Regions from separate parts of the Bradyrhizobium sp. USDA 4503 genome, predicted to be linked through region 1. Evidence: riboswitches for the same ligand, from Rfam matches in the RefSeq annotation. Region 1 holds a riboswitch; each other region holds the start of a gene.

Region 1 (7,505 bases):
CGTGAAGAAAACGCGTCAAACAAAATGCCCGGCAGGGCCCGCCGAAAATAGAGATTGGCCGCTAATTGTCTATGAACGCGGGCGCATGGCTGCCCCCGGCGCGGGCGTGCCGGATCGACACATGCGGCATTAAATGCGGCGACAAAGCACGGCGGCACGGCGATGATCGGCCATGATCGACGCCAAAAAGCAGCTCCGCGTGCTGGTGTCGGAGGGCTCCAGCACCTCCGGCCGCGAGGCGATCACGATCCTCGGACTGGCCGGCCATCACGTCGAGGTTTGCGACCCCTCGCGCTGGTGCCTGGCGCGCTACTCGCGCTTTGTCCGCAAATACCACCATTGTCCGCCGCTGCGGTCGGATCCGGCCGGCTTCCTGCGCTTCGTCGAGCGCCTGTTGGCCTCGCGGCATTTCGATGTGCTGCTGCCGACCCATGAACAGGGATTTCTGTTCGCCCGCGCCGCGGCGGGGCTGGCCTCACGTACCGGCCTCGCGCTGCCGGATTTCGCCAGCTATCGCGCCGTGCACAGCAAGGCCGGGTTCAGCCGCCTGCTCGACCGGCTCGGCCTGCCGCAGCCGCCGACCCGGATCGTGAACTCGGCCGAGGAGCTGCGCGAGGCGGTGCGGTTTCCCTCCGTTGTCAAAACGTCGGTCGGCACCGCCAGCCGCGGTGTCTGGTTCGTGCGCGACGCTGGTGATCTCAATCGCGCGCTCTACGACCTCGAATCCTCAGGCGATTTTGCCGGCGAGGTGCTGGCGCAGGATCTGGTCACCGGCACGGTCGAGAAGGCGCAGTCGGTGTTCTGCCACGGCACGCTCGTCGGCTTCCATGCCTACCGCCAGATTGCGGCCGGTGTCGGCGGCGGCGAGGCGATCAAGGAGAGCGTGAGCCGGCCGGCGATCCGCGCCGGCCTCGAGACCATCGGCGCGCATCTTGGTTGGCACGGTGCGCTCTCGGTCGACGTCATCATGCCGCTCGACAGCGCGACGCCGCTGCTGATCGACTGCAACCCACGGCTGGTCGAGCCGATGAACGCCTTTCAGTCGGGCGTCGATCTGGTCGATCTGCTGCTGCGCGTCTCGCGCGGCGAAACGCCGGCGCCGCTGGCCGAGGGGCGCGCCGGGGTGCGGACGCATCTGGCGATGCAGGCGCTGCTCGGCAGTGCGTCGCGCGATGGCACGCGGCGTGACCTGATCCGGGAATGCGGCCGCATCGCCGCGGGCGAAGGGCACTATCGGGGAAGCAGCGAAGAGCTGACGCCGGTGCGGCTCGACTGGCTCAGCGCCGTGCCGCTTGCGATGACGACAGTGCTGCTGCTGGCATCACCGCAGATCGCCTCATCGCTGGCGCGCGGCGGCTTTGGCGCGCATCTGCTCGATCGCGGCAGCATCAAGGCGATCGAGAATGGCGATTTCCGCTAGTATCCCTCCAGCGCGAATTCACCGCACGATCTTGTCTGCGCGCTTCAAGAGCTCCGGTGGAATCTCGACGCCCACGGCCTGGGCCGCCTGGAGATTGAATATCAGCTCTCGCTTGGTGACGACGCCGACTGGCAGGTCGCCCGGCTTCGCGCCCTTGAAAATCTTGTCGGCGAATGTCGCAAACTCGCGCCATGTATCGGCGACGTTGGCCCCATAAGTAATCACCCCGCCCGCGTCCGCCTGGCCGCCGGGAAACATTGCCGGCAAGCGGTTCTTGATGGCCAGTTCACCGACTCGTTTTCGATTGCTCCAGGGCACCGGCACTTCAAGGACCAGCAGCGCCTCCGCGCGCTCCTTTGCCATCCCGGCAATCGCGGCCTCCAGATCGTCCGCACCCTTGACCTTCACGATTTGCGGCTCCAGCCCCTGGGCCTTGGCTGCGGCCTCGTTGGCGCGGTCAATCGGGGCGAGCCCGCGTTCATCCGCGCCGGGGATCGTTTTATCACTGAGAATCGCAACGCGCGTGATCCCGGGGAATGCCTCCTTCAGAAGCTTGAACTGGTCGCTGGCCTGCTGCGGATCGAGGTTGGTGAGGCCTGTGACATTGCCTCCCGGTTTTTCCATCGAGGCGACAAGCTTCAACGCGACCGGATCGGTCACGATCGCAAAGATCACCGGGATCGTCGACGTGGCCTTCTGCGACGCGACCGACGCCGGGCCACCGAGTGCGAGGATGACATCCACATTCGCGCCAACCAGCTCCGAGGCGAGACCGGGAAGGCGCTCGAGCTTCGATTCGGCAAATCGCGGCTCGATGACGATGTCGCGTCCTTCGAGATAGCCGCGCTCGGCGAAGTCGCTCAGAAGGTTCTTCTTGATGGAGTCGAACAGCGGCGACGGGCTGCCGTTGACGAGGATTCCTACTTTCCTGGGGGCCTGTTGCGCATCGGACGGGTCGCACATCGACGCGATCATGCAGAAGACCGTGAGCACCGCCTTCGCAAACCTCATGGCACCGCCCCCAGCAAGGACCCAGCGTCCATGCGAAGCCTAGCATCCAGGGGGTGGGCAACCAATCCGGAAGGGTGGTCCGGCCGATGACCTCGCTGCGACCTAATGTCTGCTTGGCGACGACGAGCCGGGCTCGGTAGCTCGCGAGCTACGAGGCCGCCGCGCGCGACTGCGCGCAGGATCTGTGGATCGATATTCGCCGGGCCTCACAACGGCTCGTCATCATTGCCGTAGCGGTCGAGCTTCGGTGTGGCGATATCGCCGTCCTCGTAATAATCATCGTCCTGTAGCGCTGCGGGTGGCGGAGGTTTCTTCGCCTTGTCGTCGGTCTTGTCTTTGGTCTTCGTGCCGCCCTTGGTCTGCTTCCCGGCCTTGGCCATGCGTTTCCCCTGCGCGGGTCAAATCAGCTGCCGGAACTCTACCCCAGTTTCGGTGCGTTTGTAATGTTCGGGGACGGTGCGGCGGGGCAGACCCGCCCCACCGGTTCACGCTCTAGAACGTCGCGCCGGCCTTTACCATGTAGGTGCGGCCGGGCAGCGGATAGGCCGAGAAGCGGCCTTCGGTGAACGTGCTCGCGATGGCGTAGTCGTAATAGAGCGCGTTGAACAGGTTGTTCACGCTTAGTGACCAGAAGAAGCGGTCAACTTGCCCGCTCAGCTTGATATCGGCGGTGGCGTTGCCGGGAATCCGGCTCTGGGTGTTGGCCTGGTCGTTGTCCATGATGCGCGAGCTCCAGGCCCGCACCGTGGCGTCGAACACCAGGTAGTTCTGCCAGATATTCCAGGTGACGCCGAGATTGCCGGTGTAGCGCGACACCAGCGGCACGTCGTTGCCGGTCCAGACGCCTTCGCGGAACACCGCGCGGGTGATCGCCATGCCGCCGCGCAGGGTCACCGTATCGCTGAACTTGAGCGAGGCACTGGTTTCCGAGCCATAGCGGCGGGTGGGGTCGAGGTTGGTGTTGAAGAACAGCACCGGGTTGAAATGGATCTCGTTCTCGAGATCCATCAGATAGACGCTGGTCTGGACCTGAAACAGGTTGGTCTTGACCCGGAAGCCGCCCTCGACGTCCTGCGATGTCTGGGTCTTGAGCTGGAAATTCTGCGGGATCGGGGCGAAGGTCAGCGGATCGAACGACGGTCCGGATGCGACGCGCTCGTCGACATCGGGCGTGCGGAACGCGCGCGCCGCGCGGCCGAACACCGAGAAGGTGTCGGTCAGGCGATGCTCGGCGCCGACATGCAGGGCGTATTGCGTCTCGTTGCTGTCGAGCGGTGCCGCCTGCGTGTCGAACGCGAACGGCGCATTCGGGTCGTAGCGATCGCGCGCCGAGATGCTGGTATTCTGGACGCGCGCGCCGTAGGAGATGTCGGTCGTTGGCAACAGGCCCAGCGTATGTTGCCAATAGCCGGCCACGCTCTGCTGCTCGATATTGTAGATGTGGAACGGGTCGACGCCCTGATAGGCGCCGCGCGCCTCGCGGAAGGTCGAATCGTAATAGTCGATGCCGGTCAGGATTGTCGACGGCATGCCCAGCATCACATTCTTGACGCTGAGCCGCGGCGTCAGCGACCAGGTCTGCAGCGCGGCATCATTGTAGGTCGAAGCGAAGCTGATGGTCGGCATCGTGCCGAAGAAGCCGCTCTGCGTCTCGCGCTGCCGCCAGCCGCCGTCGACGATGAGGTCGACGCCGTTCATCAGCGTCTTGGTGAAGCCGGCGGTGACGCTGGCGGTCTGCTGGTTGGCATAGTCGAAGGGCGTCGCGGCGCCGCGGCGATCGGTGAGCAGCTCGTTCACGCCGATCGACGGATCGACCAGCCGTCCGCCGGGTAGGCCGAGCTTCTGGTCGCTGCCGGTGACGGTCAGGAAGGCGGTGAGATCAGGCGTCGTGTAGTTGATGTTGCCGACGGCGTTGCGCTGGTCGAGCGCATTGTTGACGCGGTAGCCGTCCGACTTGATGCCGTTGCCGTAGAACGAGGTGGACCACGGGCCGGAATTGAGCGCCGCGGAGACCGCGGCCATGCGGGTGTTGAACGAGCCAACTCCGGCCTCGGCCCGCATCGTCGTCGGCGGGCCGCCGACGCCGGTCTTGGTGATGATGTTGACGACGCCGCCCACCGCGTTGTCGCCGTAGAGCACCGCGCCGCTGTTGCCGCGCGTGATCTCGATGCGCTCGATCGAATCGAGCGGAATCGTGGTGAGGTCGAAGCCGGCCTTGTCGACGTCGTTGAGGCGGCGGCCGTTGAGCAGGAAAAGGGTATTGTCGGTCGCGAATGCGCCGAAGCCGCGCAGGTCGACCGACGTCTTGGCGCCGTTCGGTCCGCCATAGGGCGTTTGCAGCTGCACGCCCGGCACCTGCGCGAGGATCTCGGGTAACGACTGCACCGGCGAATGCGCGATGTCGTCGGCGGTGATCACGGCCGAGGAGGAGCCGACAATGCCGGCGAACTGGCGGCCGCCGGTGCCGCCCGTTCCGGTGGCCACGCCGGTCCCTGTCGTGCCCGATCCGGCTCCGCTGCCTGTATTGTTGCCTTGCGAGGTGCCCGGCGCCGGGCGTCGCGGCGCCGGCGCTTCGTCAGCGGCCGGCCTGGCGCGCGTGACGTTCTGGTCGCCCGGCTTGGTGACTTCGATCGCCGGCAGCTGATCGGGAGCGGGTGCCTGCTGCGCCCGCGCTGCGGAGACAAGGATCGCCGGCGCGATCATCGTCGACGCGAGCAGAAGCGCGCGGCGCCGCCGATGGAAAGGGAAGGAGAACATAAGCAAGGCCTCGGCAACGTCAGTGGCACGTCACCGCGAACCAGTCTCACCATCGTGCTCACAGCATCAGGTGAAGCTCATGCCTGTACTCCCCGACCGGCAGCATCGCGTGTGACCACGGCTGACGGCAGGTCTCCTGGCTCGCGGGTCGTTACCCTTCGTCGCCTTCCCAGGACCGAGATTCCCAGTGGCCTGTGACGAAGGATTCACCGCATACAGTTGCGGGGGCAGCCGCGGCGTTGGGGAAGTTTCCCCGTACCGCATTCCCTTTTCATCTCATGAAAGAACCGTCATGTTCATCTAGGGTTCGGCCGGGTAGCAAAGTCAATCCGGCGGAAGTCGGGCGGCGGCCGCGCGGCCACGGTTTTTGTCGAGTGTCGCTTGTCTGCCACGGCGATCGCTGTAAGAGCATGGATCCGATGAGCGCGCAGGATTTTGCCTTGGCGGCCGAGGTCGCGGCGCGGCGCCGGTGGGGCGCCACGGCGGCGCTGCTCGCGCTCGTGGTCCTGCTGTGTGTGTTCTCGCTCGGCATCGGGCCGGTGCGGCTGTCGCCGCTCGCGGTGATCGAGGCGCTGTTCGGCGGCGGCAGCGATGTGGCGCAGGTGATCGTGCGCGAGATCCGCCTGCCGCGCACCATCCTGGCATTTGCGATCGGCGGCATTCTCGGGCTGTCCGGTGCGGCGCTGCAAGGGCTGCTGCGCAATCCGCTGGCCTCGCCGTCGCTATTCGGCGCGCCGCAATCGGCGGCGTTCGGCGCGGTGCTGGTGATCGCGCTGGGCCTCGCCGATGTGCGCTCCTACGCGCTGCCGGTGGTGGCGATCATCGCCGCCTTCGGCTCGGTGTTCGCGCTGCTTGCGATCGCCGGCCGCAATGCCGGGCTGTTGATCCTGATCCTCGCTGGGCTCGCGATCTCGAGCTTTGCGGGAGCCGCGACCGCACTGGTGATGAATCTCTCGAGCAATCCGTTTGTGGTGCTGGAGATCGCGTTCTGGCTGCTCGGCTCGCTGGAGGACCGCAGCTTCCAGCACGTGGCGCTGGCGCTGCCCTTCATCGTCGCGGGCGCCGCCATCCTGCTCAGCCAGGCGAGCGCCTTCCGCGCGCTGACGCTTGGCGAGGAGGCGGCGCAGAGCCTCGGCGTCGACGTCGGGCGGTTGCGGCTCTTCGTGATCACGGGCGTGGCGCTTGGCGTCGGCGGCGCGGTCGCAGTCACCGGCACGATCGGCTTCATCGGCCTGGTTGCGCCGCATCTGATGCGTCCCGTGATCGGTCACGATCCGGCGCGGCTCTTGGTGCCCAGTGCGCTCACCGGCTCGGCGTTGCTGCTCGCGGCCGACATCGCGGTGCGCATCATTCCCTCGACCTCCGACATCAAGGTCGGCGTGCTGACCTCGATCATCGGCGTGCCGTTCTTCCTCTATCTGATCATGCGCGAACGCCGCGCGCTCGGCGGAGGCGTGGCATGACGCTGCTCTCCGCCGCCGCTCTCAATGCCTCGCTCGGCAGCCGCAAGGTGCTGCACGATGTCTCGCTGTCGTTGCCATCGGGCCATCTGGTCGCGCTGGTCGGGCCGAACGGCGCCGGCAAGACCACGCTGCTGCGCGCACTCTCCGGGCTGATTCCGTCGGGCGGCGAGATCCGGATCGGCGGCGATCCGCTGGCGTCGCTGCCGCTGCGCGAGCGTGCGAAACGTTTTGCCTACCTGCCGCAGGGGCACATGGTGCACTGGCCGCTGCCGGCGCGCGACATCGTCGCGCTCGGCCGCTATCCGCACGGCGCGACCGATCCGGCGCGGCTGTCGCAGACGGATATGGAGGCGGTGCTGCGCGCGATGCAGGCGGTCGACGTCACTGAGTTCAGCGATCGCCGCGTCACCGAACTCTCCGGCGGCGAGCGCAGCCGCGTCGCGCTGGCCCGGGTGCTCGCGGTGGAGGCGCCGGTGATCCTCGCCGACGAGCCGACCGCCTCGCTCGATCCACGCCACCAGATCGACGTGATGCAGAAGCTGCGCAACGTCGCCGATGCCGGTGTGCTGGTGATCGTGGTGACGCATGACCTGGGACTCGCCGCGCGCTTTGCCGATCATGTGCTGGTGCTCGCGGAGGGGCGGCTGGCAGCGCAAGGCGCGCCCGTCGAGGCACTGTCGGAGAGCGTCCTCGCCAGCGTGTTCCGGGTCAGCGCCTATCGCGCCGAATTTCAGCGCGAAGCCGTCATCGTGCCGTGGGCGGACGTCTGATGTGGCCACGGCCTCACCACAAGCTCAGTTCACCTCTCCCGCTTACGGGGGAGGTCGCTGCGCTCGACGAGCGCAGCGGGTGGG
Region 2 (7,505 bases), 4.9 Mb from region 1:
CGTCGCTGTGATTTCGGCGGCACCACGGAAGCCATGGCGCATCATGCCCGCGATCCAGGCAGGGTTGGCCGCGCGCACTCGCACCACCCGTGAGATTTCCTCGGTCAACGCCCGGGCATGCGGCTGATCCGGCCGCGTCGCATCGAGGTGATAGAGCGATGGGGCTTTCGTGCCAAGGCGCCTCGCCGCCGCCGCGATGCCCGCCTCGTGCGCGGCGTAGTCGGCCGCCAGCAGCAGATCGGTCTCCGGCAGATCCTGGGTGTGAACAAAACTGTCCGCAGCCGCGAGCCGCGCCTCGATGCCGGCGCGATCGGGCCGCATCTCGCCGTCGGATGCGAGAGCCCACGACGATGCCGACAACCAGGCTTCGCCGGCCGCCTCGCGCGCTTCCGGTGTGAAGACGTCGGGGACCGACGAAATGCCAACGCCATAATGTCCGGGGCGAGGACCGAACACGCGCGCGATGCGCTGCCGGTAAGGATTCTCGTCCGCCTCGTCGCTGCGTTCGGACAACGCCTCCGCCGCGGCTTCGAATAACTGGGCCAGCCCTGAGAAGACGTCGCGGAACAGCCCCGACACGCGCAGCGTGACGTCGATGCGGGGACGGCCGAGTTCCGCAGGCGCGATGATGTCATAGCCCGACACCCGCCCCGATCCATGATCCCAGCGCGGCGCGATGCCCGCGAGATGCAGGGCCATCGCAAAGTCCTCGCCGGCGGTGCGCATCGTCGAGGAGCCCCAGAGGTCGACCACGAGTCCCTTCGGCCAGTCGCCGTGATCCTGCAAATGACGGCGCAGCAGCTCTTCAGCAAGCTTCACGCCTTGCGCATGCGCCGACGGCGTCGGCACCGCGCGCGGATCGACCGCAAACAGATTGCGCCCGGTCGGGAGCACGTCGCTGCGCCCGCGATAGGGCGAGCCCGACGGCCCCGGCGCAACACGCCGGCCGGCGAGCGCACCAAGCAACGCCTCCTTCTCCGCCTCACCGCAAGCGCCCTGCCCGAACACATGCAGGCCGTCGCCGAACTGGCTTTCCTTGAGGTCGCAGACGAAACGATCGATCTGCGGAATGGCCTCGGCCGCGGAGACCGACGCGGCGAGACCGAGATCGTCCTCCAGCCCGGCGATGCGCGCTTCGTCGCGGATCGCGGCGATCAGGCGCTGCCGCCGCGCCGGATCGAGACCATCGGCGGTCGAATACTCATCGAGCAAGCGCTCAAGATTGCGCAAGCCTTTGGGGACCGCGGCCTGTGCCAGTGGCGGCGGCAGATGACCGATCGTCACGGCACCGATCCGGCGCTTGGCCTGCGCCGCCTCGCCGGGATCGTTGACGATGAAGGGATAGACAACAGGCAGATCGCCGATCAGCGCCTCCGGCCAGCATGCGGGCGACAGCGCAACCGACTTGCCGGGCAGCCATTCCAGCGTTCCGTGCGCGCCGATGTGGACGACGGCATCGATGGCCTGCTGCCTGAGCCACAGATAGAACGCGACATAGGCGTGGCGCGGCGTGCGCGCGAGATCGTGATAGTCGGCGTCGCGCTGCCCTACCTCACCGCGCTCCGGCTGAACGGCAATGACCGATTTGCCGCAGCAGATCGCAGCGAAATGAAATGCGCCGTCACGGCAATCCGGATCATCCTCCGGCGCGCCCCATGCGCGGCTGAGATCGTCCTGCAGCAGCTCGGGAAGGCCGGAAAGCGCCGCACGATAGTCGGCGACGTTCCACGTCAAATTCCTGCGCAAAAGAATGTCGCCCAGTGACTCCACCGGCTCAAGGTCAAATCCCGCGCCCGCGAGATCAGCCAGCATCGCCCCGACCGAGGCAAGCGCATCGAGGCCGACGGCATGCGCGACCTGATGTGGACGGCCGGGATAGTTCGAGAGCACCAGCGCGAGCCGCTTCTCCTGTGCCGGCTTGCTGGCAAGCCGATGCCAGGCGGCCACGCGTGCGGCAATTGCAGCGACGCGCTCGGCATCCGGCCGATGCGCAAGATGCGCGAATTGCAGCTCAAGATCGCGCTCACCAGGCGATTTGAAGCTCACGACTCCTGTGAACAGGCGGCCGTCGACCTCCGGCAGCACCACATGCATCGCGAGATCGCCGGGCGAGAGCCCGCGGAGCGACAAGGCCCAATCCTCGCGCCGCGCGGTCGACAGCGCGACCTGGAACACCGGGCATGATGCAGCGTCGAACGGCGTCGTGCCGTCGTCACCGGCCGCGGAAAACGCGGTCGCATTGACGATGGCCGCTGGAGCGCATTGCGCAAGCTGAACGCGCAGCCAATCGGCCACGCCCGCAGCCTTCAGCGAAGTGACGAACACGCCATGAGCATCAAAGCCCCTCTCACGCAATGCATCGATCAATGCATCGACCGGCGCCGTATCGCCGGCCGCGAGGTAGGAACGATAAAACGTCACCAGCACGCGCGGCCGGCCGTCCGGTGCCGGCAACGCCGTGATGGCACCGCGCCGGGAATCGTAGACGCCGATCTCGGGAAGATCGATCTCGCCGACCACCGGCCCGGCATAGAGTCCGGACGCCAGCGCCAGTTGCGCGATCACGGCCTGCGCGGCAACCGGGCCGCCCTTGTCGCACAGCACCTTCAGACGGCGCAGCGTCGAGACCGGCAAGGTCGAGAATTCATCGAGCCGCAAATCGTCGCGGCCATCCGCCGGCAGCACGACCAGGGCGATGCCGCGCTCCTTCGCCAGCCGATGCACCGCGGCCAGCCCGTATGACCAATAGGGCTCGCCGCCGATCAGCCGCACCAGAATGCCGCGGGCGTGCGAGAGCGTCCGCTCGATATAGGTATCGACCGACAGCGGATGGCGCAGCTCCGCGAGATTGGCGAGCCGCAGCGACGGCAGCGCAGCACGGCCGCGCCGCCAGCCGGCCGCGAAGGCAGCAAGATCGCTGTCGGAAAACGACAACACCACGAGATCGGCCGGATCCTGGCCGAGGTCCCTTGGCGTCGCGGTCTCCTCAAGGCCGCGACTCTCGCGGAAGACGACGTGCATCAGACACCAAGCCGTGCCCTGATCGCGGCTTCATCGATGTCGGCATGTTCGCCGATCACGACGAGCTTCGACTGCCGTGCCCGGGCACCCCAGGGCATGTCGAACTGATGCCGCACCCGCTCGCCGACCGATTGCACCAACAGCCGCATCGGCTTGCCTTCGACCGCGATGTAGCCCTTGGCGCGCAGCACGTTCTGCTCGCGCGCCAGCCCCTTGATCGAGGCGACCAGCGCGTCGACATCCGAAACTTCCGGAAGATCGATCACGACGGAATTGAAATCGTCGTGCTCGTGTTCCTCCTCGCCATCGTGATGCGACGGCCGCGCCGCGAGATCGCTTTCCGCCGCCGCCCCGAGCCCGAGGATCACGCGCGCGTCGATCGTGCCGTCGACGACGGGCAACATCGGCACCTCGCGCGGCATCTCGGCCGCGATCACCGCTTTCGCTGCCTTGATCCCCTCCGCCCCGGCGAGATCCGCCTTGGTCAGCAGCACGATATCGGCACAGGCGATCTGGTCCTCGAACACTTCCGACAGCGGCGTCTCGTGGTCGAGATTGTCGTCCGCTGCACGCTGCGCATCCACCGCGGCCGGATCAGGCGCAAAACGGCCGGCGGCGACGGCCTCGGCGTCGGCTAGCGCGATCACGCCGTCGACCGTGATCCGCGAACGGATCTCCGGCCAGTCGAACGCTTTCAGCAGCGGCTTCGGCAGCGCGAGCCCGGAAGTTTCGATCACGATGTGATCGGGCTTCACGTTCCGCGCCAGCAACTGCTCCATCGCCGGGATGAAATCGTCGGCGACGGTGCAGCAGATGCAGCCATTGGCGAGCTCGACGATGTTCTCGGCCGGACAATTGGCGTCGGCGCACGACTTCAGGATGTCGCCGTCGACGCCTTCGCTGCCGAATTCGTTGACCAGTACCGCGAGCTTCTTGCCGTTGGCATTGCGGATCAGATGCTGGATCAGTGTCGTCTTGCCGGAGCCGAGAAAGCCGGTCACGACGGTGACCGGAATTTTGGCGAGCGTGGTCATTCTGCGGCCTCCGGCACGACGGGAAGAGGTGGAATGCGGGCGAGCGATTGCTTGCGGAAGATTTCCGGACGGCTGCGCCACGGCACGATGCCGTCGGGCGCCGCCGCATAGGCGGAGGCACCGGCGATCACATCCGCGGCATTATCAGCGGACAGTCGGCCGTAGACATAGGACCAGCGCCCCGGCGCGCTGAGCGCGACCGAGCAACCCTGGCTGCAGGCCGACAGGCATGCGACGGGAACCAGATTGACGTCATCAGGCACGCCGGCCTCGACAAGCGCGGCATGCAGGCGTGCACCGGGCGCGAGCTCACCTTCCGCCGGCGTCTGGCCGGCGCGGCAGGTGATGCAGACATGAAGTGTAACGCTCATCGCCCTTCCTGGATTGACAGCGGGAAGCGATGAGGCACACGAACCGATTTTGGATAGGTTCGTTCCCCGTCGCGGAACACCCCGTCCGCCGGTTTCACAACATGCTGCGTTGGCAGGTCTCCCGGCTTGCGGAGCAGGTTTTACCCTTCGATGCCCACCTTCCCGACTCCGTATGGAATCAGTGGCTTGGGCATCTCTCCGGTCACGGTCGCGGGGGCGGCTGCGCTTCGGGCCCGATTTAGCGGAGCCCTATCGCATTCCCTCTTCGCCTGTCGTAGGACAGGAACCAACGCAGGACCACCATTCGTCCAAGCCTCGCACTTGTCAAGCCGAAGGAATGTGATGACTTCTGATGGAAAGGACGCTGAAGACGGCGCCGTCGGCACCGATCTTTCGCCGGATGCGCGCCACGCGGACAAGATGGCGAAAAAGAAGGCCGCCCGCGACCGCATCATGGCGACCAAGAGCGGTGAAAAGGGCCTGATCATCGTTCATACCGGCGCCGGCAAAGGAAAATCGTCCTCCGCGTTCGGCATGATCGTGCGCTGTGTGGCGCACGGCTTTCCCTGCGCCGTGGTGCAGTTCATCAAGGGCGCCTGGGATACCGGCGAGCGCCGCCTGCTCACCGGGCATTTCGGCGATCTCTGTCAATTTCACGCCATGGGCGAAGGCTTTACCTGGGAGACGCAGGATCGCGCCCGCGACATCGCGGCAGCGCAAGCCGGCTGGGAAAAGGCCAAGCAGCTGATCGCAGACCCGAGCCTGCGCATGGTCGTGCTCGACGAGATCAACATCGCGCTACGCTACGACTACCTCGCGATCGCCGATGTCGTCGACTTCCTGACCACGTCGAAGCCGCCGATGACCCATGTCGTGCTCACCGGGCGCAACGCCAAGGAGGAGCTGATCGAGATTGCCGATCTCGTCACCGAGATGACGCTGGTAAAGCATCCGTTCCGCTCCGGCATCAAGGCCCAGCCGGGCGTCGAGTTCTGACGGGCATCACGATGGCGCGCGCATTGATGATCCAGGGAGCCGGCTCGGACGTGGGCAAATCGCTCATCGTCGCCGGCCTCGCCCGCGCCGCCAGACGGCGCGGCCTGCGCGTGCTGCCGTTCAAGCCGCAGAACATGTCGAACAACGCCGCCGTGACCGTCGATGGCGGCGAGATCGGCCGCGCGCAGGCGTTGCAGGCGCTCGCCGCCGGCGTCGAGCCGCACACCGACATGAACCCGGTGCTGCTGAAGCCCGAGACCGATGTCGGCGCCCAGGTCATCGTGCACGGCAAACGGATCGCCACCGCACGCGCGCGCGAATATGCCGGCATGAAACCATCGCTGATGGGCGCGGTGCTGGAGAGTTTTGCGCGCCTGAAGCAGCGCGCCGATCTGGTGCTGGTCGAGGGCGCCGGCAGTCCCGCCGAGGTCAACTTACGCAAAGCCGATATCGCCAATATGGGATTTGCGCGCAAAGCAGACGTGCCCGTGGTGCTGGTCGGCGACATCGACCGCGGCGGCGTGATCGCGCAGCTCGTCGGCATCAAGACGGTGATCGACCCTGATGATGCCGCGATGATCCAGGGCTTTGTCATCAACAAATTCCGCGGCGATCCGACATTGTTCGACGACGGCTATCGCCTGATCGAAGAACGCACGGCGTGGCGCGGCTTTGGCGTGCTGCCCTGGTTCGTCCGCGCCGGCGAACTTCCGGCCGAAGATGCGCTCGGGCTCGGCGAGGCGCGCAAGCCCGGCCAGTGCAAGATCGCGTTCCTTGCGCTGTCGCGGATTGCCAATTTCGACGACCTCGATCCGCTGAAGCTCGAGCCCGGCGTCGATCTCGTGATGGTACGTCCGGGCGAAGCCATCCCGGGTGATGCGAAGCTCGTCATCCTGCCCGGCTCGAAATCGACCCGCGGCGATCTCGCCTTCCTGCGCGCGCAGGGCTGGGACATCGACCTCCTCGCGCATCATCGCCGCGGCGGCCATGTCCTCGGCCTGTGCGGCGGATACCAGATGCTAGGACACAGCGTCGCCGACCCCGATGGGATCGAAGGTCCTGCCGGCGAAACGCGCGGGCTCGGGCTGCTCGATGTCGCAACCACCATGACCGAACAGAAGACGCTGACGCGCTCCAGCGCGGTGCATGCCGCGACCAGCCAGCCGATCAGCGCCTATGAAATCCATATCGGGCGCACCGACGGGCCGGATCGCGCGCGGCCCTTTGCATCACTCGACGGTACGGCTGAGGGCGCGGTCTCCGCAGACGGGCGCGTTCACGGCAGCTATCTGCACGGCCTGTTCGCCTCGGACGAATTTCGCAAGGCGTTCCTTGCACAGCTCGACATCCCCGCGGCGGATCAGACTTACGGCGCCAGGGTCGAGAGCGCGCTCGACGCGCTCGCCGGGCACATCGAGACCCATCTCGATGTCGAAGGCTTGCTCGCGCTGGCGCGCTAAACGGGCAGCACGGCGGAAAGGCGCGACCACTCGGCCTCGCCTCCCGGCAAGCCGAGGCGCAGCCATCCCGGTTTCTGCTGGAAGACCCGCGACCAGATCTGCGCACGGGCAAGTTTCTCCTGCGCAGCCAATGCATCGCCCGTCTGGTAGAGCCGGAACAGCAACGTGCCACCGAGCAGCGTCCAACCCTGCGATCGCGCTATTGCATCGAGCCTGACGCAGTCGTCCGCGAGCCGCGCGGCCGTGGCCTTGGCCCAGTCGTGATCGAGCAACGCGCGCCGCCCGATCGCGATTGCTGCTCCCGAAACCGGCCATGGGCCCGCCCTCGCCGCAAGCGCGGCGACGTCCGCCTCGCTGCCGATCGCGAAGCCGAGGCGCAAGCCGGCAAGTCCGTAGAACTTGCCGAATGAGCGCAGGATCAGCAGCCCCGCGTGTCCTGCTTCCGGTGCAAGGGACAGGTCAGGAACGGCGTCCGCAAAACTCTCGTCGATGACGAGCCGGCCAACGCGCGGCAGCAGTGCCAGCAACTCGCGCCGGTCATGGCGTCGTCCGTCGGGATTGTTCGGATTGACGACGACGGCGATGTCCGCTCCCGCCAGCGCGGCGAGATCGGACACCTCGGC
Region 3 (7,505 bases), 2.5 Mb from region 1:
TAGGGGAGAATGAGCGGCCAAATCCATTTCACCCCAAACCTGCGGAGCATTGAGATTGCCAGCCAGCAATACGCCCTGATCCGCAGCATTCTCCAAAAGCTGGTTCTCGACAGTCAGCATGGACGAACGCGCGGCCGGCTGAGTTGGCGGATGCGAGCCACCTCCTTGTCCTTCTAAATTGTCCTGCCTGACGCCCGCGCGATAGTCGCGGAGTCTGTTCAAAGCGTAGCGGAGTATCTTGTCTTTCGGGAACAAAGTATCGGCGTGACCGCGCAACGTGTCGGCACTGAGCCTGGCAATGGACAGGGGGCGGAGAGCTGACGCCAACTTCCGGAGGCAGCTTGCGTAATTTCCGGCCGTTTTCGCGTCGATCCCTCGACCGAAGCCTGCCTCGGCGGCCTTCCTAATGAGGCGTTCGTCTTCGTTCGATGGACGGTAATGTGTCGTGATCCGAAGGGGGGCGCCAGGCTTGCGGTAGCGGCTGACAATCAACAATGCTGGGGCGATAATCTTATCGTTTGGCAGCAGCTTCTTGGCGCAATCGAGCAGCGTATCATCATCGAGGGCCGCTATTGATTTGCCATCCTTCTTCAGCGCCTCAGCCAACTTGCGAAGGCGGCGATCGTAAATGCTGATGGTTGTCGGCCCAGGCGGTGGTCCTCGCTCGAGAGCCGCACCAGACGCTGCCTGGATCAGGCGATCGTCTTCCTGAGTGACATCGTAAAGCTGACTGTGAGCATATATAGGCCCCAGCTGTTGCACATCTGCCAGCTGCTGCTCAAAGTGGGCTTGCTGCGGTTGCCGTTGTTCCACGTTTGTCTCGGACGCAGCGGGACGATTACCGGCAGGGTTGATATTGTCAAATTGGTTCATGGTCGCGTCTCCGCTTGCATCGGTCTCGGCGCCTCGGTACTAGCGGTGGCTGTCCAAAACCTGACGTGGCCCCCAAGCAAGACAGAGAATGACAGCGAACAAGGGCGGCACCCAAGGCGATGCTGAGTGTTCGCGTCGCGAAAAGGAGAGCGCAGGATGACAAATCCTTCAACTGAGGTTCGAACTGAAATGCGATGCGAGGACCTCGATCCAACGCTCAGCTCGCGATCGCGAGGATCCCAGGCCTGTCATCGTGATGATCGGTCTGCCATTGGCCGAGTTCGCGATTGATGAGAGGAGAGCGTATCGCTCCTTCAGCCAGATAATCCCTCCCCCCATGAGAACGGTCGTCGGCCAATACTGTTTGCGCTATGAGCGTCCTATTGAGCGGAAGATCAGCGTAAATGTCGCAGTTGATTCTGCGGCAGCATCTCACGATGCGCAGGTGATGACCTTCCGGGGAACGAGTTGTCGGATGCCCACATCGCACGGTTTGTGGGAGCTGACGGCACCGGCGCCGCCGTGTGCGGGTTTTCTTGGGACGATCCGCAAGTCGATGTCGTTGTGATCGATCGTGGATGGAATATTCTGTAGCTATTCACCTTGCTGAATTGCAAGCGCAACGTTGGTCGCGTCAAGGCGGGCATGTGGGGCAGGCCCGTTACGCTCTCTTGTACTCTCGAAACTTCCATTGGAGAGCGGTGTTGAATTACTGAACACGGCAAGGGCTTTTGGATCAATCGAGAGGCACGAGATCAACCGCGAGGCCGAATCGTTCGTCATCCTGCCGGAAAAGCATCTACCACCTCCAGTCGCACCAGTTGAACATAGGCGATCCTCGGGGCTCTCTTACGGGCGGGCCCCGGCTCGTGCATTTCGCCGAAGCGCGCTCTGATCCGCCTTCTGGCACTAGTCCAGCTGGTGCGGCGAGCTTCCATTGGTATCGCCATTCCTCACAGCGCGCGGGCAGGGGCCCTACAGCATTCCGGCTCCGGTTTGGCAAATTCACACGTCCTGCAAAGTAGAAAGCCATCCGTACCGTTCATGCGGTCGGCGATTTCGCTAAAGATCCGGCCTTCGAACAGATCTTCGTACTCGTCGCGCAAAAGATTCCCAATGACATGACGCCGCTCAAAATCCATGCAGCACAAAGTAACATCGCCGTTTGGAAGAAGGACATTCCGATGTTGCTGTTTCCCATTGCATGTCAGAGTGCCGGCGATCGGCTGCCGCGGGGTGATCATTTTCGGATCTATATGTCCTCGCCTGCTACTCAGCGGCCGCAAGCGTTGCAGCTTTTTGGCGGGGATTACATCGGCTAGATCAGGATGGATTTTACCCAGGATCACAAATTGAATCGAGGGAATGTTTGCCTCAATCAGTCGGCGCATGACATTGATGTAGTTTTTTCCGACGAGGCGGCTGTTCATATAAGTGCCATCGTCGGGAACGTGCACGACGAAAGTCTTGAATCGGAGCATTTGCAGGCGTCGAACGTCAGTCCTGTTCATTCCAACAAGGGTCGTGAAGATCCGGACGTCGTGGCCGCGTGCGTGAGCATGCTCAACCATCGTGCTGCAATGCGGATGCAACCAGGGTTCCGAATATCCGGAAAAACTAATGCCAGTAGCTGTCGGTACGCGTGAGAGACATTGCTTGAAATCCTGAACACCCAGATGCTTGGCTTGGGATACGGGCCTTTGGCGATCTGCAAACTTGTCCTGGGAGCAATAAGAACATCTGACGATGCAGCCGGTGGTCGTGGTTATCTCCAATACCCGATGGCCGGGCTCAACCACACGCAACTCTTGTAAGACCCTAGGGTATGCCGTCATGTATCTGGTCCTTTCAGGTGCCGGAGCAGGCAATTGCCGCAGATCGAGCGCAGCTAACGCAGCGTCGCGCCTTGCCTGAAACGATCGCAACCGGAGTTTGGACGTTGGGCCAGATGCCTTGAATGAAGCCCGTGCCTTGCCACGCTGGTTTCGACAACAGGGTACAGGAGGACCCGTACGGCGCTCCTCTCTCTGGGTGTCGATTGCCGCCTACCACCATGTCTGCGCCTAGCATCCTCCTCTCCTCCAGAAACACGTCAGCTCGACAGCTCTTAATGTTGTCGAGGAGAGCCGCAAATCGGGCTCCGGGAGGTGCTCGATCCTGAGGACCACATCATCTCCGTGTCGCCGGACCGGGCAGTCAATCGCCGACATGGGACCGCCCAGAGGCGACATACGTTGTTCCGATCGGGTCCGAAATGCCAAGCTTGTTTGCCAAACAGTCGTGGCTTGCGCCGAATCCTGCAACATGACGTCGGGTACGATTCAAGCGCGTCGGGCGTGATCCAGCACGGCCCTGGAGGCTTTCGCGTGTTGCGAAGAGTGCTCTGGGTCGCGATGAGAGGCGCGAACGATCCGGAAATCCTGATGGACGCGGCCGAGTAGGACCAACCTGACTTCTTTGGGCACCGAACAGTAGGCGAGGCCTTTATCGGCAGATCGCGAGAATGGGCCAGACAATTGGTCCGCTACAAACATGCACCGGGCACGTGCCGAATTGATCAGAAGGGCGGCGACCTAGATGCGCCGCGACCAAATCGATCTGCTATGCGCGCCGAACAGCAGCTATACTGGCTAGAAAGATATTGACCAGGCGATCTCGGTGGGACGGACCTGCTCCTTCATTGTGAGACAAGGCTTGCGCCGACGGTAAATTCACGAAGGGAGCCGGTTTCGTCGCGCTTACAGCGGCTTAGCCGCTGCGAGCTCGATGAGCTTTCGTGTTCTTCAGGGCCCTCAGCCGTTCGAGCAGCGAGATCGCGCGGGGAGCGTCGTGCGTCGAGGAGCTGACTGCGTCGGCTACGTCCATGATAGCTTTCCAGCGCCTTAGACACGATTTCATCTGGATCGTTGACGCTGATAGCTTCGAAGATCTTGAGCTGAAGATCCGCTCATACTCATCGGAACGGAAAAAACGGTCTCAGAGCCTTTGGTAGGATCTACGTTCCAGATCAGCATAGACTGATGAATGGTCGGCCGGATTTCTGGATTGATTTGCCTGAACAGCCACAGGTGGACGTGTATGGATAGCGGAACATACCGGTGCTCGGCGCCGGCCGCTCCATTCATTGACTTCGCGGTGTCCTCTTCTGAAGCTTGATGTCCCCCAAACGAGACTTGACGAATCTCGGCATGTGACGCCTAGATGTAGATCTGTCATGGTTCTTCCATCCTTTATCTTGTAGGACAGGAAGCTAAGAGGGAACCCGGTGCGCCGAACGGCTACTCCGGGGCTGCCCCCGCAACTGCAGGCGGTGAGCGGTTGTCATCATGGGCCACTGGCGCAGAAACGCGCCGGGAAGGTCGACAGCCGCAGCGACCCGCAAGCCAGGAGACCTGCCGCGACAGAACAAACGTCCTCGGGCGGGGTGCCCCGGTGGAGCGCTTGCACTGAGGGACGTTTGTCTCCCTGCAAGTCGTCCGCGGCCCCGGCTCCAAACATCGCGGGGTTGCCGATGTCGCCGTCTTTTGATTTCGATCAACAGGGTCATCTCGTTACACCATCCAGTGTGCGGGCAGCGCACGCACAGGCAGAGCTTGCCCCGCTTCAGCGGTCTGTTGCGCAGCCTCCATCGCTGGCCCCGCTGCCGCGTCCCCTCGCGCCAGCTCCAAAGCCGTCTGACCTTGCCCTTGATCGATCGCGCGACAGCCTCCTGACATCGTTCGGCAAGCTGACATTGACCGACCGTTATCTGCTCGCGGGCGAAGGCGTCCAGGACATGTTTGCGCGGGTATCGTGCGCGTTTGCGGACGATGTTGCACATGCTCAGCGTCTATATGATGCAATGTCCCGACTGTGGTTCATGCCGGCGACGCCGGTGCTCTCGAATGGCGGCAGCTTGCGTGGTCTACCCATTTCATGCTTCCTCAATTCGGTCTCGGATTCGCTCGAAGGTATTGTCGGCGTCTGGAACGAGAACGTCTGGCTTGCCTCCAACGGCGGCGGCATCGGTACCTACTGGGGGAATGTTCGCTCGATCGGCGAGAAGGTGAAGGGCGGTGTCACCTCGGGCATCATCCCGTTTATCCACGTCATGGACGGCCTGACGCTGGCGATCAGTCAAGGCTCGTTGCGGCGAGGCTCGGCGGCAGTCTATCTCGATGTCCAACATCCCGAGATAGAGGAGTTCCTTGAGATCCGGAAGGCGTCCGGCGACTTCAATCGTAAGAGCCTCAACCTGCATCACGGCATCAACGTTACTGACGAATTTATGCATGCCGTGCGAGCCGGGACAGCGTTCGCGCTTCGCAGTCCAAAGACCAGCGAAATGGTTCGCGAGATCGACGCTCGCCAGCTGTGGCAACGTATCCTTGAGAACCGGCTGCAGACCGGCGAGCCTTATCTCTTGTTCATCGACACCGTGAACCGCGCCCTTCCCAAGCACCAGCGCGACCTCGGCCTCAAGGTCTCAACCTCCAATTTGTGCAGCGAAATTACCCTGCCGACCGGCATCGATCATCGCGACGAGGAGCGCACCGCGGTGTGCTGTCTCTCATCGCTCAATCTCGAGACATGGGACCGGTGGAGCGAGGAGCCGGGCTTCATCGAAGACATCATGCGTTTCCTTGACAACGTGCTCACCCACTTCATCACGGTGGCGCCGGAGGGCATGAGGCGTGCCCGCTATGCTGCCCTACGCGAGCGCTCCGTCGGCCTAGGTGTCATGGGCTTCCACTCGTTCCTTCAGGCCAAGGGCATTCCGATGGAGAGCGTCCTGGCCAAGTCGTTCAATCTGAACATGTTCCGGAAAATCCGGCGTGATGCCGACGCGGCGTCGGTGACGCTCGCTCGCGAGCGCGGCCCTTGCCCGGATGCGCTGGAACGCGGCGTGATGGCGCGATTCAGCCATAAGATCGCAATTGCGCCGACCGCCTCGATCAGCATTATCTGCGGCGGCACGAGCGCTTGCATCGAGCCAGTCCCGGCCAACATTTACACCCATAAGACATTGTCTGGCGCCATCTCGGTGCGCAATCCGCATCTCGCCAGGGTACTCACGGCCAAGGGCGCCAACACCCCGGCGATATGGCAGTCGATCATAGCGCACGAGGGATCGGTCGCTCATCTCGACATCCTCTCGGAGCACGAGAAAGCGATCTTTCGCACCGCTTTCGAGATTGATCAGCGCTGGATCATCGAGCTCGCCGCCGACCGCGCGCCGTTCATCTGCCAGAGCCAATCGATCAACCTCTATCTGGCGGCCGACGTCGATAAGTGGGATCTCCATATGCTGCATTGGACGGCATGGGAGCGCGGATTGAAAAGCCTCTATTACTGCCGTTCGAAGTCGATCTCGCGCGCAGCGTTCGCCGGCAAAATCAGCGGCCGTGACGAGGCGGAACGACCGCAGCCGCAGCGCACCGACTATGAGGAGTGCCTTGCATGTCAGTGATTGACCTCTCGGCTGTCGATCCGCGCACGTTGATCGGCAAGGGACGGGTCGGCCTCCTGGACTCGACCGGAAGCTATGACGTTGATCGCTATGGCTGGGCTTACGAGTTCTGGAAACGTCAGCAGCAGACCCATTGGATGGGCGAGGAGGTTCCGCTCGGCTCCGACCTCAAGGATTGGGCGTCGGATCGTGTCACTGCCAACGAGCGCGCGCTGCTCACCCAGATATTCCGCTTCTTCACTCAATCGGACATCGAGGTCGGTGACAATTATCTCAAGCGCTACATCCCGATTTTCCAGCCGCTCACCGTGCAGATGATGATGGCTGCCTTCACCAATATGGAGACCGTCCATATTGACGCCTATGCGTTGTTGCTCAAGACGCTTGGCATGCCCAAGGCCGAGTTTGAGGCATTCCGCGGCTATGCGCAGATGCGCGCCAAGGCTGACTACATGCACCAATTCGGCGTCCATACTGTGGCCGACGTCGCTCGCACGCTGGCCATGTTCGGCGCCTTTACTGAAGGCATGGCTTTGTTCGCGAGCTTTGCCATGCTGCTTAACTTTCCGCGGCACAACAAGATGAACGGCATGGGACAAATCGTGAGCTGGTCAGTGCGCGACGAGAGTCTCCACTGCGAGGGCATCATCAAGCTATTTCACGAATGGCACCGCGAAACTGGCGCGGTGACGCGCTCCGTTAGCGACGACATCATCGACGTCGCCAGGACCATGGTGAAGCTGGAGGAAAACTTCGTTGATCTCGCCTTTGGTCTCGGCGAGATCGATGGCATGCGCCCTGAGCAGATCCATGCCTATGTCCGCTATGTCGCCGATTGGCGGCTGACCCAGCTCGGGATTGCCCCGGTCTTCGATTTTTTTGAGGCTGGTCAGAGCGGGTTTACCCAGCTCAAGCCGCATCCATTGCCCTGGCTGGTCGAGATCCTCAATGGGGTCGAGCACGCCAACTTCTTCGAGCAGCGCGCTACGGAGTACTCCAAGGCAGCGAGCCGCGGCAGCTGGGACGGCGAAGAGGGAGTATGGGCTACTTTCGGCCGTATCTAGCACGAACGCAACAACGCTTTTGCTCTTCGATTCTGGTGCACCTAGGACTTTTCGCGAAAGTCCGCTGGAGACCGCGCAGGAAGGCCACATCGCGTGACATCGATCTGGTCCGCTCGAAA
Region 4 (7,505 bases), 3.1 Mb from region 1:
GAGGCTTTATCGGCTCAGGATTGGGCCGAAGTCGCTTGCGCCCTCACCGATCACGGAGATCCGCTATTCAGCGAGACAGCTGAAGCGGCTTCCGATGCGCTGAGAGCGCATATTCTACAATTGGAACAAGAAGCTGAAGCCGAACGGAGCTCACTCGCATTTTCGTCCGCAATGGGCGGCAACCCGCGACACGGCGTCGAGACGGATGGCCCAAATTGATCGCTGCCGTTTCAGGAGGACGATGGACATCATCCTCATCCAGTCGAATGAAGACCGCCAAATGAAGATCGCAAGGATGCCTCGCCGGCTATCAGGCTACGCGCAGCCAGAATGCTTCTGCGCCCGATGATGGCTTGCTTCGACTGCCGGTGCAAGAGCCATGGCCGAACCTCCATGGGTCTGGTTCAAACGTGATCGACGGCAAGGATCACAACAGGCTTGGCCACGCCGCATTGATATCGCGCAAAACGGTGCACCTCTCATGTCCGCCGACCGATGCGTTCGTCTCGTCCAACGCTGGCGCGATTGAATCGTGACGAGCTATGGGAGGGCGCATCGCCAAGGATGCTCATTGCTGACGTGTGACCGCTTAATCGCGACCCCAAGCACGATGTATGCGCCGCCGGCATGACCTACCAATTACGTCAAAGCCGCCCCCCATCAGCAGCTGCGATATTTGAGACAGCGCAAAGCTTACTCAGCGCCCGTCCGATAATCGGGCCGGAGAGCGAGAAAGGCATCGGAATGCGACCGGAATTGGCACAATCCTACGGGCAGCACCGACTGCCGCGCTACACCAGCTATCCGACGGCCCCTCATTTCTCAGCGTCAGTTCGCGAGCTCGACTATAAAGCTTGGCTCAAGTCTCTGGGGGGCCAGCATTCCGCCTCGATCTACGTGCACGTGCCATTTTGTCGAAGCATGTGCTGGTACTGCGGCTGCCACACATCTGTCACGAAACGCGACGATCCGATCGCGATCTATACGGCTGGACTGCGCACGGAAGCCTACCTCGTTGCAGAAGCCGTTGGCCAACGACAACCGATCTCTCGTATCCACTTCGGGGGTGGCACGCCGACGATCATGACACCTGAAGCATTCGCTGATCTGGTCGGTTCGTTGCGTTATTCGTTCGCCGTCCTGCCTGATGCCGAGATCGCCGTGGAGATCGACCCCCGCATGTTGAGCGAGCCGATGGCCGAGGCGCTGGGCTATAGCGGGGTCAATCGAGCGAGCCTTGGCGTGCAGAGCTTCGATCCGGTTGTTCAGCAGGCCATTAATCGTCTGCAGAGCTTCGAACAGACCGCAACTTCGGTCGAGCGGTTACGCAACGCCGGCGTTTGTCGGATCAATTTCGACCTGCTGTATGGGCTGCCCCAGCAGACAGTCGATTCGTGCCTGGACACCGTCGATAAATGCCTCGAGTTGCATCCGGACCGGTTCTCGGCCTTTGGCTACGCACACATTCCTACATTCAAGAAGCATCAACGCAAGATCGACGAATCCACTCTGCCCGACAGCGTCGAACGCTACCTCCAATCCGAAATGGTAGCCGACACTTTGGTTGACGCAGGGTATGTACGCGTGGGCATCGATCACTTCGCTCTGCCGCACGACAATCTCGCTGCGGCCGCGAAGCACGGCAGGTTGCGGCGCAATTTCCAGGGGTACACGGACGATTGCGCGGACGCCCTTATTGGCCTCGGTGCCAGCGCCATCGGCCGCCTGCAACAGGGCTTCGTCGCGAACGCTGTCTCGACCAGGGATTACCTCGCCCGCCTCACGGAGGATCGGCTCGCGACCGCGAGGGGCTATTCACTGACCGATGACGATCGCTACCGGGCGGAGATCATCGAGCGAATTATGTGCGACATGACAATCGATCTCTCCGAGACGTCTCGCCGTCACGGAAGGGATCCGGAGTCGGCCGTTGTCGATCGGCCCAGACTCGACAGCCTTATCGCAGATGGCGTCGTCGTGGTTGACAATGGCCGGCTTTCACTAGCCGATGGCGCCCAGTTCCTCGTCCGGAGCGTCGCCTCGGCGTTCGACGCTCACCTTCCTCGGTGCGGGGCTACGCACAGTCGGGCGGTCTGATCCTCGAGGACAAGCGGGTTCACCTGCCTAACAATCCCGCACTTCGGTCTGGACGAATCTATATACACGTCGTATGTACAACACGCTTACAACCGATCGTAGATCGGATCGTGTCCGTGGGCTCGACTCGGCGCAAGGCTAGGCTCCGGGCACTTCAGCAGCTCGCGCGAGGAAGAATGAAGAAAGAGAGAACCATAAGGAGAAGATGGGGCGATCGCCGAAGTGGCAAGTCTGACTGGGCTCGTATTGACGCACTCACGGACGCAGAGGTCGAGACCGCTATGGAGAAAGATACCGATTGGCAGGACTTCAAGGAAATTGATTGGTCCGATGCGGTGCTGGTAGTCCCGCCAAAGAAGAAGGCTATTTCCATTCGCGTCGACGAGGACGTACTCGACTTCTTCAAGGGCGAAGGCGAAGGCTATCAACGGCGCATCAATGCCGTGCTGCGGTCCTACATGCAGCAAAAGACGAAACCGACGAACCGCGCGTGATGCGCAATGCTTGGCCGAGCCGCAGGATATATGGACTGCGACAGTCAAGAATGCGTTCACAGGCTACCAGCCCGCATAACGCTTTACTCAGCATAAGCTCTGCGATCGCTTGCGATGCGTCGAACAGGTCGCTTCCCGAACCCGACACCGGTGAGCCGGCTTATGCCTCGGGCCAGAACCGATGTCACGACTGAGGAGCCGGCCCGATTTGGCATCCCGCCACTTTCACGCTTGTGTTACACCAGCGTCGATCCGCTCCTCGAACCCAAACAGAGCCTCGAGCCGAAACTCGGCTATTGAGTGGAACCGGACACCGCCGACCCGAGCAGTACTCGAGTCAATAACAACCAACTTGTACTGGCTGTGCTCAACGGTTCCTTCGCGTCTTCCCGTATAGTCACGCTGATCGAGCGGCCGCAAAGCGCCGCCGATTGCACATGGGCTCGGCCGAGATTCGACCGTGGGGCGTCACCGCCCTCATTGCTCGAGTCGATGAACCGTTGTGAAAGTGCTCATCAGCGACAAACCTTAGTGTAGTTTTCCAATACTCGATTACACCGGACGCATACGACGGCATAATTGAGCTTCACTGAGCCGTGCTTTAAGTTCGGCTTCAGATTTTCGGCGAATGTCCTCGCCGGTGATCGGACCATCGGCTGTCCTCCCTCCGCCGATGGAAGTCGGCGATGCGTCAGCGTCGCTCCTCTCAGACTTGACTTTCGCCCGGCCTGCTAGACGCGGCCGGGCTTTTTTATGTTCATCCAAAGCTCCGTCCAGACGATCGAGAGCGCAAGTGAATAAAAACCGGATCAGCTTCCGCGAGGAGAGAGAGAGAGAGAGGAGAGAGAGAGAGAGAGAGAGAGAGAGCCAAGTGCAGGATCAATAGCGTGGCCGATCGGATGCCGCGCGCAGTTCGCGGGCGGCGGCGACCATGTTGATCAGCGCCGGGTGAACCTCCTCCCATTTGCGCGTCTTCAGACCACAGTCCGGATTGACCCAGAGCTGCGAATCCTGCAACCGCTTCCGGGCCAACGCCATCAGTTCCTTCATTTCCCCTACCTCGGGAACGCGCGGAGAATGGATGTCGTACACGCCCGGCCCGATTTGGTTTGGATATTTGTAGTTCCTGAACGCGTCGAGCAGTTCCATCTTCGAGCGCGACGTTTCGATCGAGATGACATCCGCGTCCATTGCAGCAATCGCATCGATGATGTCATTGAACTCCGAGTAGCACATATGCGTATGAATCTGCGTTCGATCAGCGACGCCCGATGAGCAGATGCGGAAGCTATCCCCGGCCCACTCAAGATAGGCCGCCCACTCCGATCGACGCAAAGGTAATCCTTCGCGGAGTGCAGCTTCGTCGATCTGAATCATGGTCGCACCGGCTGTCTCGAGATCGCGGACTTCGTCTCGGATCGCGAGCGCAATCTGGCGGCAGACCTCGCCTCTTGGAATATCGTCGCGAACAAACGACCAGTTCAATATCGTTACTGGTCCGGTCAACATTGCCTTCACCGGCTTATTGGTCAGTGATTGCGCGTAGCGCCACCAGTTGACGGTGATCGGCTTGGGCCGCAAGACATCACCGAACAAGATCGGTGGCCGGACACAACGCGAACCATAGGATTGCACCCAGCCGTTCCTGGTAAATGCGAAGCCGGCAAGTTGCTCGCCGAAGTACTGCACCATATCATTGCGTTCAAACTCGCCGTGTACGAGAACGTCCAGACCGATTTCCTCTTGCCAACGTATAGCGCGCGCGGTCTCCTCCTTAAGGAATTTGTCATATTGCTCGTCGCTCATCGCGCCTCGCGCATGTGCCGCACGGGCATTACGGACCTCTGCGGTCTGCGGGAACGATCCGATGGTCGTGGTAGGAAAAGCCGGTAGTGCGAAGCGCTTGCGTTGGATTTCGGCACGACGGAGAAATGGGCTGGCGCGCCGGCGCATGGCTTGGTCGATAGCCCTCATCCGCACAGCGAGATTGGCATCACAGATCTTCGGTGATGTTCGGCGGACGGTCGCGGCACGTTGCGATTCCGCAAGAGCTTCCGCAACGTTCTGGTCACCTGCGAGCGCTCGCGCCAGGATCGCAAGCTCACGCATCTTCTGAACCGAGAAAGCAAGCCAGCTCTTAACATCGGAATCAAGCCCGGTCTCGAGTTCAACATCGACCGGCACATGAAGCAGCGAGCAGGATGGGGCGATCTGGACACGGTCCCTGCCTAGCTTCGCAATGGCGGGATCCAGCTGCTGGTGGAGCCCCGACAGATCCGACCGCCACACATTTCGTCCGTCGATGACACCAAGCGACATGACGAGATCGCGCCGGCAGGCGGCAATAATCCGCTCCAATAGCTTCGGCGCGCGAACTAGATCCACATGCAGTCCGGCAACGGGCATGTTCAAGGCGGTATCCAGATTGTCGCCGAGATCGCCAAAATAGCTGGCGACCATGATCTTGACGTCCGGGGCCTCCGTGGTGAGCCGGTCATAGGCGTGCAGCAAAGATTTTCGCGAATCCTCATCCAGATCAAGGACCAGGCAGGGCTCGTCGAACTGAACCCAGTTTGCCCCCCGCTTGGCTAGTTCCTGCAGAACCTCGATATAGACCGGTATGAGGTCATCCAGGAGCGACAGTGGCTGGAACGCAGGATCAGCACTCTTGCCAAGCTTTAGGAATGTGACCGGCCCGATCAGGACAGGGCGGGTCTGAAACCCAAGGGCCTTGGCTTCCTCATACTCCTCGACAGGCTTGCGAGAGGACAGGCGGAACGTCTGTCCCCGATGAAATTCCGGAACCATGTAGTGGTAGTTGGTGTCGAACCACTTGGTCATCTCCTGCGCGGGAGCGCCAAATCCGCGCGATCCGTGACCGCAACTCGCATCCTGCCGGTCGCATTGCGAACCGCGGGCCATGTCGAAGTAAGTCTTGAGCGAAACCGGTTCGGTTTTCGAGGCGTAGATTTCCGGAATAGCACCAACCATGACACTGGTGTCGAGCACCTGGTCGTACAACGAGAAATCGTTCGACGGAATGACAGTGACACCGAGGGAGTTTTGGCGAGCCCAGTTTGCGGCACGCAGGCCAGCTGCATCCTCGAGCAATCGCTGTTCGCTGATTGCGCCGGACCAGTAGCTTTCGAGCGCGCGTTTGAGCTCGCGCCTTGGACCGATCCGTGGCGTTCCGAGCGTGGCAACCGGAAGGGAGAGAAGAGACATAGCGTTAACCCCATATTTGGGGGCAAAGGCCATGGCGGACGCAGGCAGGATCGCTCGAGCGGCGACTGCTTGGCGCACCACCGGGACACCCCGCCCGTGGACGTGTATATTGTCGAGGCAGGTCTCCTGGCTTGCGGGTCATCGCTGCTGCCCGGCCTTCCCGAAGCCGCACGGGCTTCAGTGACTTTGTTGGACAGCGGCTCGCCGCTCACAGTTGCGGGGGCAGCGCCGGCATTTCACCGGCTTCCCTCTTAGCTCCGGATCAAGCGCGACCGGAGAACCTCGACGACTTGGATTATCGGCAAGATGCCTCTACCGTCAACCTATCAGATCAATCCCTTACGTTGATGCCGCCACATCGGCTACATGAATGACCAATCACTTCGACCACGATAAGAGTCTCACGGTCTGCCTTGGCGATAATGGTTGAGCACGCATACCGATCCGCCTCAACAGAGGCAGGGGAGGCTCTCGCAATGAGAATGGCTATTTGGCGTGCCCTCGGCATCATCGCTGTGCCAGCCTTGCGGACGGCCGTTCATAAGCCGAACCCTTAGACAGATGCTCTGAGCCTGTTGAGCACTTCAAGGCGAAGCTAGTGCGACTCCATCGTTGCCTGCTTGCGGCTCGACACGACCGGATGGAAGCGTAGCTTCTCCAATCATGAAGAGGAACGACACGACCGATCGATCACAGCCGATGAGTATCACCGCGCCTGCGTAAGGCCCAACGCACGACGTCGTATCATTGGCCTGTCTGAAGACCCTGCACTGCCGCCGATTCCAGATCCCGGCGCTGAGGATCGGCTTCGCAACTCCGCGGACATCAAGTGCAAGTGAACCCGGCTGAGGCTGCTAGGGCACTTCCGCAGCGCCCCATCGCCGAGCGATCAATGGCGACAAAAGCGTTCCCGATTGTCATCAGGAACTTGGCAGCGAGCGTTCGCCTGCGCTTCGTCCGGTGCGAGGAGAAAGAACACCAAGGCCGATCAGCAGAATGGGAACATTGGAACGAGCGCAGGTCGGAAAGTCGACAAAGACAACAGGAATCCAGCGCGAATTGCCGGTTATTTCCTGGCACGAAGAATGCAAACCCTCAATTGCCCGGGCTTCTCCTCCTGGGCTGGTCCAGCACAGCAAATTGAGGCTGTGGCTGGCCCACTGAAGTTAGCGGCGCGTGACATAGAGGGGACAGCGCCTGCTCGCGCGGGACATCAGCGGGCGCCCGCGTCACGTTGCCGCTAACTTCTTTCAATCGCGCATAACATTGAAGGCGCCCGCTTGGAATCAACGTGCGGATGAGAACCAGATGGTCCGGCGGTTATGAAGAAAATATCTGCAAGAGGTGTGCTTTGGTTTAGTCTCTGTCAATCGCTAATCTGCCTGGTTGGCCTGGCTGCGACGAGCAATAGTGTGCGCGCGGACGAGAGCGCTCTCGTCGAAAGAGTCAAGTCAACGTGGCGAGCGCAAGACGGTGAGACAATAGAACATATTGTCTCCAACGTTTCGAAAGTGGCGCAGTTCGTCCCTGGAAACTGGGGAGTTGCCGAAGGAATTGACGGAACTGAATACGTATATCTTTCTTGGACCAGGCATCACGATAATAAATCAGACGAACACTACGTTATTACCTGGAAGATCGGGACCGATGGGAAGATTGAGGTTGCGTCTCCGTATGCAAAGCCGATCG

The links. A riboswitch is a leader RNA that binds a small molecule or an ion and turns the genes downstream of it on or off. The one in region 1 is predicted to bind cobalamin.
Region 2: another riboswitch for cobalamin. It lies ahead of ACVMIH_RS01345 (DUF1636 family protein); the one in region 1 lies ahead of ACVMIH_RS25105 (TonB-dependent receptor).
Region 3: another riboswitch for cobalamin. It lies ahead of ACVMIH_RS36415 (ribonucleoside-diphosphate reductase subunit alpha); the one in region 1 lies ahead of ACVMIH_RS25105 (TonB-dependent receptor).
Region 4: another riboswitch for cobalamin. It lies ahead of metE (5-methyltetrahydropteroyltriglutamate--homocysteine S-methyltransferase); the one in region 1 lies ahead of ACVMIH_RS25105 (TonB-dependent receptor).

Annotation. Positions count from the first base shown of each region.
Region 1 is NZ_JBSRXS010000001.1:5,207,043-5,214,547, reverse strand. Features, by position in the region: gene ACVMIH_RS25120 (ATP-grasp domain-containing protein) at 173-1,420, shown strand; gene ACVMIH_RS25115 (ABC transporter substrate-binding protein) at 1,439-2,431, opposite strand; gene ACVMIH_RS25110 (hypothetical protein) at 2,638-2,811, opposite strand; gene ACVMIH_RS25105 (TonB-dependent receptor) at 2,924-5,188, opposite strand; cobalamin riboswitch at 5,298-5,495, opposite strand; gene ACVMIH_RS25100 (FecCD family ABC transporter permease) at 5,608-6,651, shown strand; gene ACVMIH_RS25095 (ABC transporter ATP-binding protein) at 6,648-7,421, shown strand.
Region 2 is NZ_JBSRXS010000001.1:282,397-289,901, reverse strand. Features, by position in the region: gene cobN (cobaltochelatase subunit CobN) at 1-3,021, opposite strand, end outside; gene cobW (cobalamin biosynthesis protein CobW) at 3,021-4,055, opposite strand; gene ACVMIH_RS01345 (DUF1636 family protein) at 4,052-4,426, opposite strand; cobalamin riboswitch at 4,521-4,732, opposite strand; gene cobO (cob(I)yrinic acid a,c-diamide adenosyltransferase) at 4,769-5,422, shown strand; gene ACVMIH_RS01335 (cobyric acid synthase) at 5,434-6,882, shown strand; gene cobD (threonine-phosphate decarboxylase CobD) at 6,879-7,505, opposite strand, start outside.
Region 3 is NZ_JBSRXS010000001.1:7,670,879-7,678,383, forward strand. Features, by position in the region: gene ACVMIH_RS36405 (hypothetical protein) at 1-873, opposite strand, end outside; gene ACVMIH_RS36410 (SPASM domain-containing protein) at 1,827-2,708, opposite strand; cobalamin riboswitch at 4,072-4,287, shown strand; gene ACVMIH_RS36415 (ribonucleoside-diphosphate reductase subunit alpha) at 4,385-6,322, shown strand; gene ACVMIH_RS36420 (ribonucleotide-diphosphate reductase subunit beta) at 6,313-7,386, shown strand.
Region 4 is NZ_JBSRXS010000001.1:8,309,227-8,316,731, reverse strand. Features, by position in the region: gene ACVMIH_RS39145 (hemerythrin domain-containing protein) at 1-219, shown strand, start outside; gene hemN (oxygen-independent coproporphyrinogen III oxidase) at 745-2,097, shown strand; gene ACVMIH_RS39135 (BrnA antitoxin family protein) at 2,274-2,591, shown strand; gene metE (5-methyltetrahydropteroyltriglutamate--homocysteine S-methyltransferase) at 3,471-5,816, opposite strand; cobalamin riboswitch at 5,916-6,116, opposite strand; gene ACVMIH_RS39125 (nodulate formation efficiency C protein) at 7,328-7,505, shown strand, end outside.